Regions from separate parts of the Bradyrhizobium sp. USDA 10063 genome, predicted to be linked through region 3. Evidence: riboswitches for the same ligand, from Rfam matches in the RefSeq annotation. Region 3 holds a riboswitch; each other region holds the start of a gene.
The links. A riboswitch is a leader RNA that binds a small molecule or an ion and turns the genes downstream of it on or off. The one in region 3 is predicted to bind cobalamin.
Positions count from the first base shown of each region.

Region 1: linked by a shared signal. The riboswitch ahead of ACVJGD_RS18855 (TonB-dependent receptor) and the one ahead of metE (5-methyltetrahydropteroyltriglutamate--homocysteine S-methyltransferase) in region 3 are both predicted to bind cobalamin.
Region 2: linked by a shared signal. The riboswitch ahead of ACVJGD_RS38575 (energy-coupling factor ABC transporter permease) and the one ahead of metE (5-methyltetrahydropteroyltriglutamate--homocysteine S-methyltransferase) in region 3 are both predicted to bind cobalamin.
Region 4: linked by a shared signal. The riboswitch ahead of ACVJGD_RS18920 (TonB-dependent siderophore receptor) and the one ahead of metE (5-methyltetrahydropteroyltriglutamate--homocysteine S-methyltransferase) in region 3 are both predicted to bind cobalamin.

Region 1 covers NZ_JBSSGP010000002.1:3,507,668-3,513,435, forward strand. Annotated here, with positions in the region: gene ACVJGD_RS18840 (transporter substrate-binding domain-containing protein) at 248-1,345, opposite strand; partial or broken gene ACVJGD_RS18845 (DUF992 domain-containing protein) at 1,734-2,006, opposite strand; gene ACVJGD_RS18850 (hypothetical protein) at 2,095-2,622, opposite strand; cobalamin riboswitch at 2,974-3,171, shown strand; partial or broken gene ACVJGD_RS18855 (TonB-dependent receptor) at 3,267-3,764, shown strand; gene ACVJGD_RS18860 (TonB-dependent receptor) at 4,069-5,271, shown strand; gene cobD (threonine-phosphate decarboxylase CobD) at 5,303-5,768, opposite strand, start outside.
Region 2 covers NZ_JBSSGP010000002.1:7,778,123-7,783,890, reverse strand. Annotated here, with positions in the region: partial or broken gene ACVJGD_RS38595 (nicotinate-nucleotide--dimethylbenzimidazole phosphoribosyltransferase) at 1-301, opposite strand, end outside; one part of gene ACVJGD_RS38590 (IS630 family transposase) at 314-905, opposite strand; one part of gene ACVJGD_RS38590 (IS630 family transposase) at 904-1,298, opposite strand; partial or broken gene ACVJGD_RS38585 (nicotinate-nucleotide--dimethylbenzimidazole phosphoribosyltransferase) at 1,351-1,621, opposite strand; gene cobF (precorrin-6A synthase (deacetylating)) at 1,623-2,372, opposite strand; gene ACVJGD_RS38575 (energy-coupling factor ABC transporter permease) at 2,415-3,092, opposite strand; cobalamin riboswitch at 3,130-3,345, opposite strand; partial or broken gene ACVJGD_RS38570 (Fe2+-dependent dioxygenase) at 3,432-3,867, opposite strand; gene ACVJGD_RS38565 (cobyrinate a,c-diamide synthase) at 3,885-5,198, opposite strand; gene cobM (precorrin-4 C(11)-methyltransferase) at 5,198-5,768, opposite strand, start outside.
Region 3 covers NZ_JBSSGP010000002.1:4,441,785-4,447,552, forward strand. Annotated here, with positions in the region: gene ACVJGD_RS23060 (ribonucleoside-diphosphate reductase subunit alpha) at 1-890, opposite strand, end outside; cobalamin riboswitch at 1,006-1,223, opposite strand; cobalamin riboswitch at 1,356-1,555, shown strand; gene metE (5-methyltetrahydropteroyltriglutamate--homocysteine S-methyltransferase) at 1,663-3,987, shown strand; gene ACVJGD_RS23070 (hypothetical protein) at 4,038-4,235, shown strand; gene ftsH (ATP-dependent zinc metalloprotease FtsH) at 4,461-5,768, opposite strand, start outside.
Region 4 covers NZ_JBSSGP010000002.1:3,523,947-3,529,714, forward strand. Annotated here, with positions in the region: gene cobT (nicotinate-nucleotide--dimethylbenzimidazole phosphoribosyltransferase) at 51-1,106, shown strand; gene cobS (adenosylcobinamide-GDP ribazoletransferase) at 1,107-1,886, shown strand; cobalamin riboswitch at 2,005-2,201, shown strand; gene ACVJGD_RS18920 (TonB-dependent siderophore receptor) at 2,513-4,765, shown strand; gene fhuF (siderophore-iron reductase FhuF) at 4,787-5,539, shown strand; gene ACVJGD_RS18930 (ABC transporter ATP-binding protein/permease) at 5,536-5,768, shown strand, end outside.

The sequences.
Region 1 (5,768 bases), 930 kb from region 3:
CGCCGCATGCGACGTAGCCCGCGGGACAGGCGAAGACCGGCGTGGCGGTGCAGGTCACCACCAAAATCGTTGCGAGTATTCCAAACGTCCTGATGGCACGCATGACGCTCTCCTCGGCCATACCGGCCCGGCGCATTGCAGCCGGCCACACGCCCCCCATCAGCGTGCGTCTATGCTATCCGGGCACACGGTCTGGTCGTATGAACTAGCTCACACGCGCAGGCTGTGAGCGGGTCAGAGCGGAGAGTCAGGGGGATCGGGCGTTACCAAGGGTCTGGAACAGCGTCCGCTGCCACCAATCGCTTTCGATTTGATCGAGCGTGGCGAGATCGAGCATCGGGCGCAAGGCGCTGCCTCTCGGCAGCACGATCGCATATCTCTCGCTGCTGAAGCTGGTATCGACGACACGAATCGAGGCTGAGAAGTCGTTCCGAACGATCCAGGCCAGGAGCGGCTTGTCGTGGACGAAGGCATCGATGCTGCCGCGGCTCATAGCGGACAGGCCGCTTTGAGCATCTGGAAATGCCCGGAAGGAAAGCTGCTGACGCGTGAGATAGTCGGCTGTCGCAGAGTTCGCCACAGCGCCGACGCGCACGGACCGCAAGTCGTTGAAGCCGTGGACGGCGCCTTGCAGCTCTCTGCGCGTAAGGGTGGAGGTGATGCCGGCGGTGAACACGGCTATCGCGATGACGGAAGCGATCATCCACCCGGTCGCGACGATTCGCCCGGGCAGCGTTGCCGGTGCGTTCGCGGCAGCTCCCGCCTGCGTCATCGCAATGGTCGACCACCAGAAGCTGGAGCCGAGCCCCTTGGCTCCTCCGCCGAAATGTTCCGTTTTCCGGCGTTCGAACAGCCAAATGAGGAAGCCCACCGCCATCGCAAAACAAAGCAGCAGACCGACAGCCTGGAAGAAGCCGAAGGAAAGAAGCGCCCGCCCGATCGAGACCCAGGGACTCTCATTGAGCGGAACCGCGATCCCCAGCCCCGTATTGTAGAAAGGTTGAGTAAAATCGACGCCGCGCGCACGCGAAGCGGTCACAGTTACCGCGGCGACGCCGGCGTCAAAGTCGCCCTTCGCGACGCCATCGAGCAGGTCCTGCACGCTCTGGGTTTCAACCAGACGAAAACGCAGATGCGCTCCATCAGCGATTCTCTTCCAGAGATCGATGCTGATACCGCCCCAGCTCCCATCCGACTGCTTCATCGCGAAAGGCGGGGCTTCCTTGGTCGCCACCACCAACTCTTTGTCGGCGGCTGTGCCTTGCGCGCGGACCGCGCTGCCGCCGAGCGCAAGCATCGCCAGCGATAAAAGACATATCAGGACAGATCGAAGTGACAAAATCACAGGTTCGCCTTGCGAGTGCCGATCTCGCCGTCGAACGTCGGAACCCAAGAAAGATCCGCGCACGAGTCGCAATTCTTATTAGAATGATGGCAATTTCGCGCGCCACGCAGAATAAAATGGCGAAGCCGTAGTCAATGCCGGCCTGCACCTCGGCCATTGCTTACGACCCACCACCGTCTGGCCAGCGTCTCAGCCGGTCTATTTCCAGCCACCACCCGGCAGCCGGCGGTACATATGGCGCACCAAAATCAGTTGGTACGACAAAAGGATGTGGTGTCCTGAACTGCGTTGGTTTTTGAATACGACGAGCCTGCACGCGGGTTCGTGGGGCCTGAGCCAAAGGTCGGCAACGTTCCGCATTGCTTTTGAGGAACTATCGAGGGATGCGTTATCGTCGTCCCCTTGCGCCCAGGGTCAAATGGGTCACCGTTGCCGCGAGATTGACCCCGATCGTGCGCTCGACGGAATGCGGCTGCAGGACGACGCTTCGGCGCGATCCGCCGATCAGGACGTTGGCGCCAAAGCCGGGGCCCAGCGCAACATTGGCGCTGGCCCCCACATAGCTCCCGCGCATGGTGCCGGGACCAATCCGCGAGTTCTTGGCAAGGACAGCCCAGGATAGAACGCCACCTCCGGTGACGCCGAGATCAAAGCCGACACGCCTTACCCGTCCTGCCTAAATGTAGCGTTGCGACGAACCCCGCCGGTAAGACACCCGCTGGCGGTAATGCGCACTGGTCAGCGCAGGCTCATGCGCCTCGCGCATCGCGTATTGCCTGAGCGACTTTCGTCGCCTGCGACACTCGCCCGATTCGCGCGCCAGTGACGATCTTCCTTCGGCGCGTGCTCAAGCGCGGCACCATGCCTTCGTTGGCGGCAGACCCGGCGGAGGGATAGGGAACGAAGTCCGCGGCTCGACGCAGCGCGAGCGCCTTTCGGGCCGCCTCGGCATGGGCGGTCCGAGCTGCCAGGTTGTGAAGACGCCTGAGCTCGCTGTTGACCCGCTTCAGTGCTGCGGCAAAGACCTGCTTGCGTTGTGATGGACGGTCGGCCGTTCCAGGGAAGTTCGCGCCGCGAGCCTGGCCTTTTCCACGCGTCTCTCGCCGCTTTTGTCGGCTGAGCGTTCGCTCCTTGTCGCGCATCTTGCGCAAGCGGGACTGCATGGCCGCAAGATCAGTCGGCTCGACCTCATAGATGGCGGGATGATGCGTGAGGCGGATGGTCTCGTATTCGTCGTGGCTGAGGAGGCTAAGTTCGAACTTGCACGGGACCGACATGTTCTGTTCCTCCGTGTGCCGACAGCGTACCGGACAGGCATCAATGCTCGGCATCTATCCGCAGTAGCTGCTCGATCGACAGGCTACCGCCTCAGGCCACTATTAGCAACCTAAGGTATTTATCAGAGGTTGACGATTCCGGTCGCGGGAATAGCGCAGTGTGTTTCCCCCTGGCCGGCGTTGAACCATGTCAAATGGCTTCGGCGCGGCGAATCAACGAGCCGTTTCTATCCTTTCGCCTGCCTGCAACTTTCTGTGTTCATCATTCAGTTCGCCCCTGCCAGCGATCTGGAGAAATGCTGTTGGGGTCTGAAGGATCGTTATCGATTTGAGTTTTGCTCGGCGTTGTGCTTCTTAGCCGCCGTCATCGGTGCCCTCAAAGGGTGAAACGGGAACGCGGTGCGGGACTCTTCCCAATGCCGCGGCTGCCCCCGCAACTGTAAGCGGATATTTGCGATCCGGATGCCACTGAGCCTGCCAAGCGGGCTTGGGAAGGCGGATCGCGAGACGACCGCGAGCCAGGAGACCGGCCGTTGACGGGTATCAACTCGTTCGACGGTGGGTCGGCGGAAAGGGCATTCATGAGCTTGCGGCGTTTTCTTGCCGTGTGTGCGGCCGTTGCTGCATGCGATCAGACTGGCGCGATGGCTCAATCGCGTCCCGAACAACTCCCTGCGGTGGTCGTCAATCCGGACGCCCGGTCCAAGCCGGCCTCGAGGAACAAGCGAACATCTTCAGCGACTCGTCCTGTGCGTCCGGCGCCGAGTAACGAGGCCCCTCCGCCGACTCCTGAACTCGTCGTAACTCCCGACCGGACACCGGAGCCCGCAAGCCGGACTGGAAGTTCGGTCAGCGTGGTCACGAACCAGATGCTCGCGACCAGCAATCCGACCTCGCTCGTCGACGCGCTGCGGACAGTGCCCGGGCTCGATATCACCGAGAGCGGCGGACCAGGCGCAACGACCAATGTGCGTTTGCGCGGCGCCAATACCGGCCAGACGCTGGTCATGATCGACGGCATCAGGGTCAACGATCCGACCGCCGCCAGCGGCGATTTCGATTTCGCGATGTTCGCCCCGGGCGCGATCGAGCGGATCGAGGTGCTGAAAGGACCGCAGAGCGCGCTCTACGGATCGGACGCGATGGGCGGCGTGGTCAACATCATCACCAAGAGGGGCACCGGCCCGGCGCAACTCGACGTCCGCACCGAGGGCGGAAGCTACGGCACGGCGAGCAGCAGCGCAGCGCTGACCGGAACCTCGGGGCCGTGGTCCTACGCATTCACGGGAAGCGGTCAGCACAGCAACGGCCTTTTCGCGCTATGGCTATCGCATCCCGGCGCTCGAGGCCAAGTATGGGCCCCTCGAGCGCGACGGCTTCGACCGCGTCGGCGGTTCGGCACGCGTCGGCTACGACGCCGGCGAAGGCGTACGCCTGGAGACCGGAATGCTGGCCTCGTTCACGCGGTCCGCCTACGACCAGTCCAGTGGAGCGTTCCCGGACACGCCGTCGAGCGCGACGCGCCTTCTCGAACAGGTCTGGGGACGCGCCTCCTTCGACACGCTCGGCGGCATCCTCACCCATGGCGTGAGCGCGTTCGAGACGCACATCGACCGCTCGTTCGATGATGTCACCTACAAGATCAACAAGCTGCCGCGGAACACCACGTCCATCCTCTCCAATTTCGTCGGCGACAGCACGGGCCTGGAATATCAGGGCAACCTGAAGGTCGGCCCGCTGGGATCGCTCATCGTCGGATCGCGCGTGCAGCACGAAACGGCGAGCACCTCCACCACCAACCTGCTGCCGATCCCAGGAGCCACGACGCCACAGCTCGCGGGGACGCAGGACACGAATTCGGTGTTCGCGCTCTGGCAACTGCCGATCGGCGAGCGGCTCAACGTCACGATCGGCGGCCGGGTCGACAACGTCGTTGACGTCGCGCGGTTCGAGACATGGCGAGCCACCGCGGCCTACACGATCGCGGAGACCGGCACCAAGCTGCATGCGAGCGCCGGGACCGGCGCCAAGGCCCCGACGCTCTATCAGCTCTATGCGCCGACCTACGGCAATCCCGCGCTCAGTCCAGAGGAAAGCTTCGGTTACGACGCCGGCATCGACCAAAGCCTGTTCGGAGGTCGCGTCGTGGTTTCGCTGACCGGATTCGGCAACAGGTTCAGCAACCTGATCGACTTCGTGATCGATCCGGCACATCCACTCGGCCACTATGTGAACATCTCGCGTGCCGAAACCGACGGATTGGAGCTTGGCGTCAATGTCGATATCCTGCCGGGATACCTGCGGTTCAACGCCGCCTTTACCTATCTGCAGGCCAAGGATCTTTCGACCGGATTGACGCTGGCGCGCCGGCCGGAAAACCTGGCGCGATTCTCGTTTCCGATCACACCGATCAAGGACTGGCTGATCGAGCCGCGGGTGCTCGCGGTATCCACGCGCTACAGCGGTTCGAACGAGACGCTGCCGCTCGCCCCTTACGTCCGCGTCGACCTCTACACCGAATACAAGATCGATGAGACCTGGAAGGTGTACTTGCGCGGCGAGAACATTTTCAACGAGCACTATCAGGAAGTGTTCAACTATGGCACCACCGGTCCCGCAGCTTATGTCGGGTTTGATGCTCACTGGTAAAGCGGACGTGATGATTGACGCGCGGGATGCGCTATTTGAACGATTGAAGCGCGCTGGCCAGGCGATCGAGACCATCGTCCGGCGCAAGGCCAAATCGCAGCCATTCGCGCGCCCAGTCGAAGCTACGGCACCAGATGTGGCGTCGGGCCAATTCGGCGTGCAGGGCCGGGGCATCGGGATGGGAGGCAAGGCGAAACAGCGTGGTCCCTCCGACGAGATGAAGGCCGGCCGCTGTCAGGATATTGTCGAGCTCACCAGACTGGCGAGCGAGCTTCGCACGCATCGCATCAGCCCACGATCGGCCCCGCAAGGCGGCGGTGCCGACGTGAAGCGCCGGGCCGGAGGCCGGCCATGGACCGAGCGCCGCGGCGATACGCTCGACGATGTCGCGTCGGCCGACCGCGAAGCCGAGGCGAAGTCCGGCGAGCCCATAGAACTTGCCGAAGGAACGCAGCACGAGGATGGGAAGGTCGGCGCTCATCCCGACAGCGCTGATC
Region 2 (5,768 bases), 3.3 Mb from region 3:
ACCCGTTCCGCTGCCGGCGGATCTCCTCTGCGCTCACGCCGAGCGGGCTGGCTGCGATCGCGGCTGACGTCGTGATATTGCCGATGCCCATCTCACCGAGGATCAGGAGATCGGACCTTCCGGCCTCCGCGCGCAACACCGCCCGCTGTCCACATTCAAAGGCAAAGGTCAGTTCCTTTGGCTCGAGCGCAGCCTCCGCGCTGAAATCGCTGCTACCGAACCGCGGCTTGTCGGTAAGAATGCCAGGCACCGGCGATTGCGTCAGCGTGCCGCCGTCGATGACCTCGAGACTTGAGCCTAAAGCGGATTCCTGTCATTTAGAAGCATAGCCTGCGTGAGCGAAATAGTTGGTGCATTCGCGTGGGCTTAGTTGTGGGATGAACGAACGGATCGCGCGCGTGAGATGCGGAACTGTTCGTGCCGCGACCTTACGCAAGTATGCCTTAAATTTGCTGTAGGGCAGCTCGATCGGATTAAGATCAGGCGAGTATTTCGGGAGATACCGCACGCTCGCCTTTGCCTTCTCAATCGCGTGCCTAACGGCAGGCGCCATGTGAACTCGGCAGTTGTCCATCACGACGATGTCGTTGCGCCGAAGGGTTGGAACCAAGCACTGCTCAACATAGGCGAGGAACATTTCTCCGGTCATAGCTCCCTCGATCACCATCGGGGCAGTCATTTTATTGTGGCGCAAGGCCGCCACGAAAGTGATGGTCTCCCATGACCCCAGCGGAACGGCGCCGATCACCCTGACACCCCTTGGCGCACGCCCCCGGAGCCGCGCCAGATTTGTGCTGACCGCAGTCTCGTCGATAAAAACGAGCCGGGCGGGATCAAGAAAACCTTGCTCTCGTATCCAACGTCGGCGAGCTCGCGCAACGTCCTCTCGCTGCCGTTCAGTAGCCTGCAGGCTTTTTTTTAAAGGTGATGTTGTGACGGTCGAGAAAGCGCCAGAGCGCGCTGCGGCTGGTTCGAATTCTCCGCTTGCGCAGCTCTGCAAGCGTCTCCACCAGGGTCAGGTCTGGATGCTCAGCAACCACAGCCAAAATCTCGGTTGCGAACTCTTCGAGCGGCGAAACGCTTCCGCCGCGCGGCTTCGCAGCGGCGCTGTTATCGTCCCGCCAGCGCTGCACCCACTTGACCGCCGATGCTACACTCACCTCGAAGCGTTCGGCCGCCTCGCGCCGCGACGCGCCCGCAGCCACGGCCTCGATAACGCGTTCCCGCAGGTCACAAGAATAGGCCTTCGGCACCGCCCGCCCCCGCCGGCAAGGAGAATCAATGCACACAGTCTCCATCATCGCTAACCGTTTGGGAATCCCCCAGATTCAAATCGGGCGAAAACCGCTATAGTTCGCGCGCCAGCACCGATATCGCGGCTCCGCCCGAGGCGAAATTCGACATCATGGCGATCGTCACCTCCTGAGGATACGCGCCCCCCTGAGCAACAATGCCGTGATCGCTAGCGAATATGGTGATCGGCACGCGGGCTGCACGAGGTTGCCTCAACTGTTGCAGACCGGCAAGCTCAATCGCGATTTGCTCGAGCCGGCCAAGTGCCCCCGGTCGGCTTGGTAAGTTGAGCCCGACGCGCGAGTGCGGCGGCGCAATGGACGGCCACGTCAGGATCTGCGTTTCAGGATACAGCTGTCCATGATCCAGCCATGTCGCTCGCGCGCCTGTTGCCGTGCGGCGACGATGCGAGGCCCCACGTCGGAAAGCTCACCCGACATGGTGATCTGATTGGTCATCCCGAGATAGGCACCCCACCAGATGTGGATTCCTTTGGGCTTCAAGGACTGGAACGCCGCGCCGCCATCCAGTAACACGACAACAGTGTCGGCGCTATCAGGCCAGCCGCCCTCACGCAACCGCCGCCCGGTGGTAACTAAGAAGGGTTCGCCGACATCGTTCAGCGGCAGCGCATGCGCCGCGCACAGCGCCTGGATAGATGTGATGCCCGGAACCACGTCGATGGTCGGCAACGGATTGAGCCTGCGCGCGATCCGCAAGGACGAGTCATAGAGCGAAGGATCCCCCCAGATCAGCAGCGCAACGCGCCCCGTGTTTCCAAGGTGGCTCGCTATTTCTCGCGACCAGGTTGCAGCGACGGCGTCGTGCCATTCGTCCACGGCTTTCCGGTAATCTGCCACGCAGGCGTCCCGCACGGGCAGGTCGAATTCCGCGATGCGCGTCCGATCGTTGGTGAGTACCTCTGCGCAAATCGTCCGCCGCAACTCGGCGAGGTCGGACTTAACAGCTCCCTTGCGAGGGATCAGGATGAGATCGACTGCATTGAGGGCACGGATCGCGGCGAGCGTGAGCTGTTCGGGATCGCCGCAACCGATACCTATCAGGGAGAGCGTCAGCATCACTGATACGAAGGCCGCCGTCGGGTCCGCCTTTCTAGGTCGTCAGCGGGCGTTGTGGAGACGCTGGGTGACGAAGCCCTCGACTGTGACGCCTCGCAGCGACTTTGCCAGAGCAAGCGCGGCCAGATCGGCTAATGGCTCGATCACGATGACAAACGTGTAGGAAGCGGCAAAAGTCGCGATGTCGGCGAGGTTGGACGCGCCAAAGCCCGCACCATAGAGCGCCCAGAACGCGACCCATGCCACAATGCCGGACTGATACGCCGTCGAGAGCGCCAGCGCCTGGCTATATTGTAGGTCAACATAGGCCGTATTTCGAGGAATGATCCGCTGAGCGAGCGCGTGGACCGCAAACAATGGCACCAGCAGCGTGGTGAGGTTCATGCCGTATTGCGGCAGGTCGGTCGGCACGAAGAACAGGCCCTGCAGCAGAAGACCGAGCGCGAGCCCGAGTGCAGCCGGTGCCGTACCGAACAAGAGGAACAAGGTCGAGCCGAGGATGAAATGCACCTCCGAGACACCGACCCGAAAATGCGGGAACAGCTCGAAGAACGAAAATACCAGCGCCGTCGTTGCAATCGTGCGCACGACAAAAGAAGCGACACCCTGCTCGCGCACGGTATCGACCGCGAGCTTCAGGGTACAGCTGGCCGCGGCGGCGCCCGTAGCGTAGCTCAGCACGAGCTTGGCTCCCGTCACAATCCCCGGTTCAATGTGCATGGTCCACGTCCTTCCTGCCGTCACACGCGACGGCCATGGCGTCAAAACTTGCAGGGCCGGTCTCCTGGCTCTCGGTTCGACAGGGAGTGCGGTCTTCCCCGGCATGATTGCCCAATAGCGGATCGGATCCCTGCACCGCTTTAAGTCGCGGGACCGGCCGGGGCTTCGGGCACCGCAACTCGGCCCCTATGCCATTCCCGATTATGCTCCGGCGCGTTGCGCCGCGTTGAGTACCATGCCTTCCCTGTGTGCCCCTTTCGCGGAGCAGGCGTCAAGGGGCGAAGTCGGATCCACGACGGCATCATCACGGTGACCCCCTCGAGCGGATGAGAGAGGCATTCATGCTTCGGCCCAGTAACGGATCAGGTTGGGATAGATGCCGGTCAATTCGACCCGTTTCAGGATCGTCTCGCCCAAGCCGCTGAACCAACGCCTGGATGGCGGTGTCGAGATCGAAGATCAGGCTGCGGCCCCCCGCATCCCGTACCATGCTCTGCAACAAGAAAGACGCAACACGCGTGCCCCGTGTCACGTCCGTGACCGGATGCAGACTTGAAGCAGGATAAAGTACGAGATCGCCGGCCGGCAGCTTCAGTTCATGGGAGCCATAGAGGTCCTCGATGACGAGCTCGCCGCCGTCATAATCCTCCCGCTCCGAAAGGAACAGCGTAACCGACAGGTCGGTCCGGATCGGCACGCCCGTCAGCTGGCCTTCCCTCACCGGATTGTCGACATGCAGGCCGAAAAGTTGGCCATCGGCGGCCGCGTACCGAGACAAAGGAGACGAAACGGTCACCTCTCCTCCGCAATTAGGTGGAAGAACGTGCCTGTGGCGTGACCACGCCGCGAACCGGTTTCGGCAACCACGGCGCCGGTCGCATCGCGCACGACAGCGAGAGCTTTATCTGGTTGCGCGATGATCGTGGAATAGTGAAACTCGTGGCCTCGAAGACGTGCGCCGGGTTTGTGCCCCGGCATCGAAGCAGCGAGCTCCGCAAACCGGTAGCCCAGATGCATGCGACGCTCGGCAAAACTCGTCTCAAGACCGAGCAAACCAACCATCTCATGGCGAACGCCATCACCGTCGGTCAGGGCGTTGCCCATCACCATATAGCCCCCGCATTCGCCGTGCACGGGTCGCGTCTCGGCGAAGGCGCGCAGCCTTCCGCGAAACCGTATGTTGGCCGCTAGCCGGCCGGCATGTAACTCAGGATAGCCGCCAGGCAGCCAGCAGATGTCGGCACTATCATCAGGGCCCTCATCGGCAAGCGGCGAGAAGATCGTGATCTCGGCTCCGGCCGCGCGCCAAGCCTCCACCATGTGCGGATAGACGAACGAGAATGCAGCGTCGCGCGCCAGCGCGATGCGTTGGCCGGGCGGCGTGACGTTTAAGTCGTGTGCGGCGCTCGGCGCGGTCCAGGTGCATATTGCCGATTCCAGCACGCTATCCAGATCGACATGATCCGTGACGAAGCGCGCGGCTTCGGCAACCAGGCCGTCGACCTCGGCCTGCTCTTCCACCTGCACCAGGCCAAGGTGCCGCTTCGGCAAGGTGATTGCTGTATGGCGGGGCAACGCACCGAACACGGCAATGCCAGCGCCTGCCATGGCGCGGCGCACGAGGTTTTCGTGCCGCGCACTGGAGACGCGATTGAGGACAACGCCGGCGAGGCGCACGCCTGCGCGGAAATCGCGCAATCCCGCGGCCACAGCCGCGGCGGTTTGCGCCTGTCCGGATGGATCGAGCACCAGCAAGACCGGCCAGCCCATCATCTCGGCGATATCGGCGGTAGCGCCGGTCCCCGAGACGCCCGGTGCGGCAACGCCGTCGAACAGGCCCATCGAGCCTTCGGCCAGAACGAGGTCCGCATCAGCACCGCGCGAGACGAGCGCTTCGATGGCCTCGCGACGCATGGCCCAGCTATCGATGTTCATGGAAACGCGCCCGGTGGCGGCCGCATGAAAGGCGGGATCGATATAGTCGGGCCCGCTCTTGAAGCACTGGACCTTCAGCCCGCGATTGCAATAGGCGCGCGCCAATGCCAGCGTCAGGGTCGTCTTGCCAACACCGGATGCCGGTGCGGAGATGATGAGGCTTGCCGCCATCAGGAGCCTTCCGGAAAGCGCGGCGTCGGCCCGAGCGGCCGATAGCGGCGGTCATAGTCGGCGGCATACAGGCGACTCTCTCCGAAATCTTCCGAACCCAGTGTGCGGCCGACCAGAATAACGGCCGTGCGCTCGAGCTCGGTGCCAACCGCAGTATCGAGTGTACCCAGCGTGGCGCGAATGATGCGCTGGTCCGGCCAACTCGCGCGCCACACGATCGCGACCGGGCAGTCTACCCCGTAGACCGGCGTGAGCTCATCAATCAGCTTGGCAAGTAGATGGATCGAAAGATGGACGGCGAGCACCGCGCCGGTCGCGGCGAACGTGGCGAGTTTTTCGCCTTCAGGCATCGCGCTCGCCCTGCCCGGGATTCGCGTCAGCACGACGGATTGCGCCAGGCCCGGCAGCGTGAGCTCGACCTGGAGCGCAGCTGCAGCCGCGGAAAAGGCCGGCACGCCTGGCGTGACTGAGTAGGGAATCTGAAGTGTGCGCAGGCGGCGCAACTGCTCGCCCATCGCCGACCAGATCGAGATATCTCCGGAGTGCAGCCGTGCGACGTCCTTGCCCTCA
Region 3 (5,768 bases):
TGGAACGTCAGATCGCGCTCCGGCTTCAGCGCCGCGGCGAGCTTGTTGAGGTCGAAGCGGCCGAGCTCGGGATCGAGCAATTCGGCGCGGATGCCCACCTTGACATAGGCCGGGAAGTATTCGCCATAGCGGATCGCCATGTCCGCCTGCGACGCAGTGGTTGGTGCGCCCTGCACGACGGACAGCACTTCGGTGCGGAGCTTGTCGAGCAGCAGGCGCGCGCTGACATAGGCGTAGTTCGGCTCCTGCTCGACCAGCGTGCGCGCCGCCATCACGCTGGCGAGCGCCAGTTCATCCTGGCTGATGCCGTCATAGAGATTGCGCTGGATTTCAGCGACCACCGGCGCGGCCTCGACACCGTCGAGTCCGGCGCAGGCCTCGCCGACAATCATCGCCAGCCGCGCATGATCGAGCGGCACCTTGCTGCCGTCCGCGAGCGTCACATGGATGACGGGGCCGGCCGCGGCCTTTGCCGATTTCGCCGCCTGCTGCTCGGCGCGCTGCCGCGCGCGTTCCTCGCGATAGAGCACATAGGCGCGCGCGACCTTGTGATGGCCGCTGCGCATCAGCGCCAGTTCGACCTGGTCCTGGATGTCTTCGATATGAAAGGTGCGGCCTTCGCTCATCCGGCGCGACAGCGCGCCGACCACCTCGGCCGTCAACGCCTCGACCGCTTCGTGAACGCGCCGCGACGCAGCCGCCGTATGACCTTCGACCGCAAGGAAGGCCTTGGTCATTGCCACCGAGATCTTGCCGGCATCGAATTGCGACACCATGCCGTTGCGACGGATCACCTGCATCGGAAGTTGTGCTTCCGGCGCCGCGATCGATTCGGGCCGCAGGTTAATGAGAGGCGCGACTGTTGCTTCGCGATCGAGAGAGAGTGACATCTTGCGAACCCCGTGATGTTGCTGGGGCCGGATGCCAGGAGCGACGCTGCGTGATGATGCCGGCGGCGGACCGGCATGAGCCTGCAAGCGACCGCCGGGACACCCCGCCCGTGGACGTTATTTTGCTGTCACGGCAGGTCTCCTGGCTCGCAGGTCGGCGTTACTCCCCGTCTTCCCAATGCGATGCCGCATCAGTGACGTCTAAGCCGGAAGCAACTCACTGCTTACAGTTGCGGGGGCAGCGCCGGATTCTCGCGAGCGATACGCGATCACCGGATTCCCTCTTAGCCACCATTCCTTGCGTCATGATGGACCGTGACAGCTACATCTGGTGCGATTTGGACAATGGTGTCAATGGCGCGTATCGGCGAAGCGCAAAAATTTCGGCTCCCCCCGCTGGCGCTGTGAACAACGGGCTCCACGCGCACGTGATGTCAGCCGAGTTGACGTTCGCGCGATCTTGCCGGTAAGTGAACGCGTCGTGGTTCTTCGGAGAGATCTTTCCGGAGCTAAGAGGGAAGCCGGTGTGAAGCCGGAGCTGCCCCCGCAACTGTAAGCGGCGAGCCGCGGTCCACAACTGCCACTGAAGCCTGCAAGGCTTCGGGAAGGCCGGACCGCAGTGACGACCCGCGAGCCAGGAGACCTGCCTCGACAACGTACACGTCCTCGGGCGGGGTGTCCCGGTGGTGCGGTTGCGATTCCGTGCGCCCATCGCTCAGGGAATCCAGACGTGTCACTACGGCCTTTGCCCCCAACTCATGGGGTTAAGCCAATGTCTCCCACTTCACTTGCTGTTGCGTCCCTCGGCACGCCGCGGATCGGTCCGCGCCGTGAACTGAAATTCGCGCTGGAACGCTTCTGGTCCGGCGCGATAGACGAAAAGACGCTGATCGAAACCGGCGTCGGGCTGCGCGCAGCCAACTGGGCGCGGCAGAAGAAGCTCGGCATCACCGTGATCCCGTCGAACGATTTTTCGTTCTACGATCAGGTGCTCGACACCTGCGCAATGGTCGGCGCGATCCCAAAAAGTTACGGCTGGACCGGCGGTGCTGTGCCGCTTGCGACCTATTTCGCGATGGCGCGCGGCGTAGAGGGCGACGCTGGCGACTGCGGACATGCCCATCACGCACACGGCGTGGCCGCACTCGAGATGACGAAATGGTTCGACACCAACTATCACTACATGGTGCCGGAGCTTCGCAAGAACCAGTATTTTGCGCTCGCCTCGCGCAAGCCGATCGAAGAGTATGAGGAGGCGAAGGCGCTGGGTTATCAGACGCGTCCCGTGCTGGTCGGCCCGGTCACGTTCCTGAAACTGGCCAAGTCCAAGGATCCGCATTTCGACACGCTGTCGCTGCTCGACAGGCTCTTGCCGGTCTACATCGAAATATTGCGCGAACTCGCCGCCCGCGGTGCGGAATGGGTGCAGATCGACGAGCCCTGTCTCGTGCTTGATCTGGACGCCGCCGCTCAGCAGGCCCTACGTCGCGCCTATTCCGAAATCGCCAAAGCGGTGCCGAGCATCAGGATCATGCTGGCAACCTATTTTGGTGGGCTCGACGGCAATCGTGCGGTCGCGTTTGATCTTCCGGTCGCCGGCCTGCATCTCGATCTCGTGCGTGCGCCGGAGCAGCTCGGCGATCTCATGGACATTCCGAAAGAGCGCGTGCTGTCGCTCGGCGTGATCGACGGCCGTAACATATGGCGTGCGGATCTGACTCGAATCTTCGAGCGGCTCGAACCTGTCGTCGCGAAACTCGGCAAGGAGCGCATCCAGCTCGCGCCGTCCTGCTCGCTGCTTCATGTGCCGATCGATCTCGCGCTGGAAAGCAAGCTCGATCCCGAAGTGAAGACCTGGCTTTCATTCTCGGTGCAGAAGCTCGAAGAGCTTGCCGCGCTGGGAGCGGCGCTTGGAAGCGGCCGGGCGCATGCGTCAGAAGCGATACGCGCATCCGACGCCGCCGCTGCCGCGCGCAAGATCTCGCCCCGGATTCACAATGCGGCTGTCGCGCAGCGTCTCGCCGCCGTCGATGACGGCATGCGCCATCGCGCCAGCCCATTTGCCGAGCGCGCCGAGGTGCAGCACGAGCGGTTCAACCTGCCGCGCTTCCCGACCACGACCATCGGCTCCTTTCCGCAGACGACCGACGTCAGGAACACACGCGCCGCACATGCCAAGGGCGCGCTCAGTGATACCGCGTACAAGACCTATCTGCAGGATCAGACGGCGCGCGCAGTGCGCTGGCAGGAGGACATCGGGCTTGACGTCCTGGTCCATGGCGAGTTCGAGCGCAACGACATGGTGCAGTATTTTGGCGAGCAGCTTTCCGGCTTCGCCTTCACCGAGCTCGGTTGGGTGCAGTCCTATGGCTCGCGCTGCGTCCGGCCGCCGATCCTCTACGGCGACGTCTCGCGCCCGCACCCCATGACCGTCGAATGGTGGCAATTCGCGCAGTCGCTGACAGCGAAGCCGGTGAAGGCGATGCTGACGGGCCCCGTGACCATCCTGAACTGGTCGTTTGTTCGCGACGACCTGCCGCGCAGCGAAGTGTGCCGGCAGATCGCGCTCGCGATCCGCGATGAGGTGCTTGATCTCGAGGCGGCCGGCGCCGGCATGATCCAGATCGATGAGGCCGCGCTGCGCGAAGGCCTGCCGCTGCGCAGGTCGGAATGGAATAGCTATCTAGACTGGGCGGTCGACAGTTTTCGCATCTGCTCCTCCGGCGTGCAGGACGAGACCCAGATCCACACCCATATGTGCTACTCCGAATTCAACGACATCATCGACGCCATCGCAGCGATGGACGCGGACGTCATCTCGATCGAGACCTCGCGCTCGAAAATGGAATTGCTCGACGCCTTCCGGAACTATCGCTACCCGAACGAAATCGGCCCCGGCGTTTACGATATCCATTCGCCGCGCGTGCCTGATGTCGGCGAGATCACCGACCTTCTCAAGCTCGCAAGGCAACGGCTCTCCGATGCCCAACTCTGGATCAATCCCGACTGCGGCTTGAAGACCCGCAAGTGGGAGGAGGTGCGCCCGGCACTTGCCAACATGGTCGCCGCCGCGCGCGAATTGCGATCGCTTGCCTAGACGGTGAGGCCCCGTCTCGTATCCTGTGGCGATTTGAGGAGGAGAACGCCATGCGCTTCTGGATTCAATGCACGAGGTTCGAGACGGGGCAGCCCGTTCACATCAATATCGCGCTCGTCGGCAGCATGTGGCGCGACGGCGAGCGCACCGTGCTTTCTTTCGTCGGCGGTGATGGCGAGAAGATCGAGGTCGTCGAGACGCCGGAGCACATACTGGCCGTGCATCTCGGCGCGCCCGCGACGGCATGACGATCTGCAGTCGGCTGCCACGTCATTGCGAGCGCTAGCGAAACAATCCATTTCGCTGCTTGCGGAGAATGGATTGCTTCGTCGCTTGCGCTCCTCGCAATGACGGTGTCGTCCTGGCGAAGGCCAGGACCCATAACCACCGATGCCTGTTGTGGAGCAATCACAAAGTAAAGTAGAAGCCCGGCGCTAGGCCGGGCTTCTGCACGTCTTGCTCTCTGATTGCGCTTACGCCTGAGGCTGCGGCTCCAGGCCGGGGTCCGGATCTGGGCGCGGGCGCGACTTGCCGGCAGGCGGCACGGCGGAAGCACGCGGCGTGGTTGGCTCGAGCACGGACTCACGGTTCGGCTTCTTGCCCTTCAAGAGATCGATGATCTCGTCGCCGGTCAGCGTCTCGAACTCGAGCAGTCCCTTGGCCAGCGCTTCGAGATCGGCGCGCTTCTCGGTGAGGATGCGGGTCGCTTCGTGATAGCCTTCCTCGACCAGGCGCTTGATCTCGGAGTCGATCTTCTGGACCGTTGCCTCCGAGGCGTTCTGGGTGCGCGACACCGACATGCCCAGGAATACCTCGTCCTGGTTCTCGCCATAGGAGACAGTGCCAAGCTCTTCCGACAGGCCCCAACGCGTAACCATCATGCGCGCCAGACGTGTCGCCTGCTCGATGTCGGACGCCGCGCCCGAGGTGACCTTCTCGCGGCCGAACACCAGTTCTTCCGCGACGCGGCCGCCCATCATGATGGCGAGACGCGAGGTCATCTGCTCCAGCGACATCGACAGCTTGTCGCGCTCCGGCAACTGCATCACCATGCCGAGCGCACGACCGCGCGGGATGATGGTCGCCTTGTGGATCGGGTCGGTGGCGACGACGTTGAGGCCGACGATCGCGTGGCCGCCTTCATGGTAGGCGGTCAGGAGCTTCTCTTCCTCGGTCATGACAAGCGACTTGCGCTCGGCACCCATCATCACCTTGTCCTTGGCCTCTTCGAACTCGGCCTGCGTCACCATCCGCTTGTTGCGGCGGGCGGCGGTCAGCGCGGCCTCGTTGACGAGGTTCATCAGGTCGGCGCCCGAAAAGCCTGGGGTGCCGCGCGCAATGGTCTTCAGGTTGATATCGGGCGCCAGCGGCACCTTGCGGACGTGAACCTTGAGGATCTGCTCGCGGCCGACGACATCAGGATTCGGCACCACGACCTGACGGTCGAAGCGGCCGGGCCGCAGCAACGCGGGATCGAGCACGTCGGGCCGGTTGGTCGCAGCGATCAGGATCACGCCCTCATTGGCCTCGAAGCCGTCCATCTCGACCAGCAACTGGTTGAGGGTCTGCTCGCGCTCGTCATTGCCGCCGCCAAGGCCGGCGCCACGGTGACGGCCGACCGCATCGATTTCGTCGATGAAGATGATGCAAGGCGCATTCTTCTTCGCCTGCTCGAACATGTCGCGCACGCGCGATGCACCGACGCCGACGAACATCTCGACGAAGTCAGAACCGGAAATGGTGAAGAACGGCACGTTGGCTTCGCCCGCGACCGCGCGCGC
Region 4 (5,768 bases), 920 kb from region 3:
TTGACCCGCACCTTTCCTTCAGTCACTTAAGGCGCGCTCACGAGGCGCCCATGACCTTCCAAATCCCATCCGACTTGCAGATCCCCGCGATCGCTCCAATCGATCAGACGCTTGCTAAGACAATGCGCGCGCGAATCGACGGCAAAGCCAAGCCGCCGGGATCGCTGGGACGAATCGAAGACCTGGCGGTGCAGCTCGGCATGATCGCCCATCCATCCGCCGCAGCGCTACAAAAGGCCGTCCTGCTCGTATTCGCCGGCGATCACGGGCTGACGGAAGAAGGCGTTTCGCAATATCCGTCCGCCGTGACGGCCGCGATGGTGAGGACCTACCTCGCAGGTCGCGCCAGCGCCAACGCCTTTGCGGCTGCGTCAGACGTCAGCATCCGCGTCGTGGACGCCGGCGTTGCCAGCGATCTGCCTGCCCATCCCGACCTCTTCGATGTCAAGATCCGGGCCGGCACCGCGAATTCCGCGCGGGAGGCTGCCATGTCGACCGAGGAAGCGCACAAGGCGCTCGCGGCCGGCTTTGCCATAGCTTCCCGTGAAATCGAGGCAGGTGCCGACATCATCGCACTCGGCGAGATGGGAATAGGCAACACCGCGTCTTCCGCACTCCTGGTGCATCGGCTGGCGCCCGCTTCCCTGGATGACTGCATCGGAGTCGGCGCCGGCCAGGACGAATCAGGCATGGCGCGCAAGCGCGCCGCCATCCACAAGGCAGCCAATCGCAGCGACGCCACGGCGCCGTTCGAGGTGCTCAGGGAATTCGGCGGCTTCGAGATCGCGATGATGACGGGTGCAGCGCTTGGCGCAGCGGCGCATCACCGTCCGGTCGTCATCGACGGCTTCATTTCGTCTGCGGCCGCCCTTGTCGCCGTCAGGCTGGCGCCGGCGACGCGCGACTATTGCGTTTTTGCGCATCGGTCGGCCGAGAAGGGTCACGATATCGTGCTGACGGCGCTTCAGGCGCGGCCGTTGCTCGCTCTCGACATGAGACTTGGCGAGGGCACCGGCGCGTTGCTGGCGGTCCCGCTGGTGCGGGCAGCGTCCCGCCTGCTGACCGACGTCGCCGACCTCAGCGACGTGCTGGAGGGAAAGATCTAGATGAGCCTGGATCGTTTTCGCGACGCGGTCCGATTCCTGACGATCATCCCGGTCGGCGATTCGAAGGATGCGCCCGATTCCGATTGGCTGGCCCGCTCCTCGCCATTCTTCCCGCTGGTCGGCGCGATCGTCGGTCTGGTTTCGGCGGCCGCCCTTCTGTTCACATCCCTCATACTGGGACCGGTGATCGCGGCGCTCATGGCGGTGATGGCAAGCGTCCTCCTCACCTGCGGATTGCACGAGGATGGCCTGGCCGACACCGCGGACGGCTTTGGCGGCGGCTGGACGGTCGAACAGCGTCTCACCATCATGAAGGACAGCCGGATCGGAACCTATGGCACGCTCGCACTCGTTTTCGCGATCGCATTGCGCGTGGCGGCGCTCACTGAGATGCCGGCCTGGACTGGCGCGGCGGCGCTGATTGCAAGTGGAGCCGCCGGCCGCGCCGTGGCGCTGCCGGTCCTCGGCTGGATGAAATATGCCGGCAACATCTCCTCGATGAAGGTGGCTTATGCACCCTCGACGCTCCGGACAGGCGAAATCGGCTTCGCGACGATCGTGGTGCTGCTCGCGCTGACACCGCTCGCTGCGGCCTCCGGCACACATGCTCCGTTCGCCCTTCTTGCCGGCATCGCTTGCGGCATCGCACTGGCAGTTGCCGTCACGCTGTGGTCGCGACGGCTGATCGGCGGCTATACCGGCGACGTGCTCGGGGCCATCGAGCAGGTGTTCGAGGTCGGTTTTCTGCTGGGCGTTGCCGCCGTCATCCGGTCGATTTGATAGTCCACCGCAGCAGCTCGGTTTTTCGACACCGCTCTACAGACTTACCGCAGAAAGATCGGCGCGGAGATGATGTCGTCTGCTTACTCGCGTATTGTTGACAGCGGTTTCTGAAAAAACCTATTGTGATCGCGACGGTTCTCCTTCGGGAGATCAAAAGGGAATGCGGTGCGGGCTCTGTCCCAACGCCGCAGCTGCCCCCGCAACTGTAAGCGGTGAGTCTCTGGTCATGTGCCACTGGATCTCGGATCCGGGAAGGCGATCAGGAGGCGATGATCCGCAAGCCAGGAGACCTGCCGTTTGTCGTGGTCACGGGCGAAACGCGTCGGTCGGGGTGAGCCGAAGCGAAATTCTCAAGGTTAAGGGCGCTTACAGCGCCTGATCCCCTGGGGATTTGTCGCGGTGACGTGTCACGTTGCCGTGGGGGCCCGTTCGGTTCTGCCAATCAGAAAGCTGCCGTAGGTCGTTGCCGGCGTCGTGCGCGGTGATGCATGCCGCGTGCTTTTGCACGCAGGCTCGCGATCGCCGTTCATTTCGCTCGTTGGGGGTTCGTATTGAGAATTCAGTTTAGTGTTGTCGCCGGATTAAGTCGTTTAGCGTTCAAGTCTGGTGTTGCCGGCGCCGCAATGATGGTGCTGACAGCGGGCCTACCGGCTCAGGCGCAACAAGCGGGACCCGATCCTGCGCTGCCGCCGGTGGTGGTGCACCCCGGCCAGCCGAGCGCACGGCCGCCGGGTGCTGCACAGCAGGCAAGGTCACGAAACGCAGCGCATCGCGCGTCGCGAACGTCCCGCTCCAATGCCAACCCCGCCCCGGTGTCGCCGGCTTCCGATACCTCCAGCACGAATCAGGGCAGAGATGGCGTTGACGGCTACGTCGCCCGCACCACCGAGGCCGGCGCCAAGGTCGGAACGCCGATCCTGCAGTGGCCGCGCTCGGTCTCGACGGTGACCCGGCAGGAGATGACCGACCGCGACGTGCAGAGCGTGCGGGACGCCCTGCAATACACGGCCGGCGTGAGCACCTATTTCCGGGAGGGCCAGTTTACCCGCGATTATGTTTCGATCCGCGGTTTCCAAGGCCTGCAATTCCTCGATGGGCTGCGGCTCAACGTCAACAATTACGGCCTGGAACCGTACGGGCTCGAGCGCATCGATGTTCTCAAGGGACCCGCCGCGACCTTGTACGGCCAGGGCAGCCCTGGCGGTCTTTGGGACCTCGTCAGCAAGCGTCCAACCGATCAGGCCTTCGGCGAAGTCCTGCTGCGGATGGGAATACGCAATTCGCTGGAAGGCGCATTCGATGTCGGCGGCCCGGTCACGTCGGATCATTCGCTGCTCTATCGCGTGGTCGGCCTTGGCAGGATCGGCGACGGTCAAATCGACTTCACCAAAGACGAGCGCGCCTTCATCGCGCCATCCTTCACGTGGCGAATCGACGAGGATACGAGCCTTACAATACTCGCGGCCTATCAGAACGATCCCAAGCTCACGGTATTACAGCCGCTGCCCTACGCGGGCACGATCGTTCCCGGCCCGACCGGTCAGTTCATCTCCCGTAACCTGTTTCTCGGGGAGCCCAGCTACCACAACACATCGGTGCAGCAGGCCCGCATTGGCTACGAGTTCAAGCATCAGTTCAACGACGTATTCTCGTTCCAGCAGAATTTCTATTACCAGAACATCGATATCAATCTGAACGAAGTGCAGAGCAGCGCGACCCCGAACACCACGACAACGAACCGGATCGCGGCCAACCAAACCTTCCAGATCGACATGTACCAGATCGACAACCGCCTGAAGGCGGATTTCGATATGGGCCCGCTGCGCCATCATGTGCTGTTTGGCGCCGACTATTCCGCGGTCCCGAATTTCCAGGGTACAGGCACTGGCGCAGCGAGTCCGCTCAATCTCTATAATCCCATCTATGGACAGCCGTTCGCGAGCCCGATCCCGATCACCACATTCCGTTATCAGGATCAGCGGCAGGCCGGCGCCTATGTGCAGGATCGCACCGAGATCGGCCGCCTGTCGGTCCTGCTTGGCGCGCGCTATGATCAACTCCAGCAAGATCAGAAGACCCGCTCGCTCAACCTGGCAACAGGGGTGCTCTCCAACCCGCCCTGGACGCGGCAGCCCGACCATGCCCTGACGTACAACGCCGGCCTGATCTATGCTTTCGACAACGGCGTCGCGCCTTATGCAAGCTACTCGCAGACCTTCACGCCGACGGCAGGTACCGACTTTTTTGGTCGGGCCTTCATTCCGGTCACCGGTGACCAGAAGGAGGTGGGCATCAAATACATGCCTCCCGGCTATGATATTCTGGCGACCGCCGCGGTGTTCGATATCACCCAATACAACGTGCTGACGGCCGATCTGGCGCACAGGGGCTTTGCGGTTCAGACCAGTTCTGTCCAAAGCCAAGGCGGCGAGATCGAGCTGAAGACAACCCGCCTGTATGGCTTCAACATCAGCGCGGCCTACACCTATCTCGACACCAAGGTGATCGCGACCAACACGGCCGGCGGGCTCGGCAAACATCCCGTCGGCATCCCGATGAACCAGGCGTCACTATGGACCACCTACCGTTTTGCAGGCGGAGATTTGGCCGGCGTGACGCTCGGCGGCGGCGTGCGCTTCGTCGGCGATCAAGCGGTCGATGCACTCAACACCCTGGCGGTGCTCTCCTTCACGCTGTACGACTTCACCGCACGCTATGAGCTGGGCGAATTGTCGCCAAGATTCAAGAAGTGGGACATCGCGCTGAACGTCAAGAACCTCTTGGACGAGCGGTATATCGGTTCGTGCGACGACGCGCTCAACTGCTACTATGGACCGGGACGCAACATCACGGGGACCCTGCGTGCGCGCTGGTAAATCGTTCGGGGCGGGCGGCGCGTGACATCAGACGAAGTCTGTACCGCGCTCGACCGGCTGGCCGTCGGAGACTACGCATCTTTCGCCGGCCGTCTGGTGGCCTGGCAAGACCCGCGCGTGGCGTTGGAGGCGGAAAGACTCCTGGATAGCGCAATGCGCGAGGCGATCAATCAACGTTTCGCGCGACGCTTCGAGGTGTTCGATGCCCGCGCCGTGCATTCGATATGGATGAAATGGTATTTGAACGCGTTCATCCCGCCGGTGCGGCTTGCCGACATCCTGTTGGAACAATCCATCTCGGTGGAGCTATCCAGCTTGCGCTTTATCGTCGGCGATGATGCGCGTGTCGATGCGGTGAAGATCGGCGGCGTCAACGACAGCGGCAACCAAGGCCCGTTTCATCGCTTCAAGCCGCTGGTGTTCGATCACTTCGCGCCGCTGATCGACATGTGGTGCGGGAGGACTGACGTCACGGCGCGCGTGTTCTGGAGCAATGTCGGCAATACATTCGAAGCAATGCTGCGCAGGATCGAGGCGGTATCCGGTCCCTCGCAGAGGCTTTCTGAAGCGCGGCATCTCTTGGAGACCGCTGATTGGCACGGCAAAGCCAATCCCTTGTTCGATGCGGTTCACTACGTTTCGGAGAACGGGACCAGCGTCCGCCGTCGGCGCGTTTGTTGCCTGCAATATCTACTTCCCGATCGGCGCTTCTGCAAAGCCTGCCCGATCGAGGAAGCCCGCATCCAACCCCGGCAGGAGGGACCAACATCTTGACTGAAGCGCTCTCGCTGAAGGCCTCCTTGCGGGAAGCAATTCGTATTGCGGCTCCGTATTTTCGCTCCAAGGAGCGATGGAGTGCCATCGGACTGCTATTCTGCACGATCGCGGCACAACTCGCTTTGGTCGCAGCCGATGTGGCGACGAATTATTGGCGCAACGCGTTCTTCCAGGCTTTGCAGGACAAGGATTGGAACGGCTTTCTCATCCAATTCGGCGTCTTCAG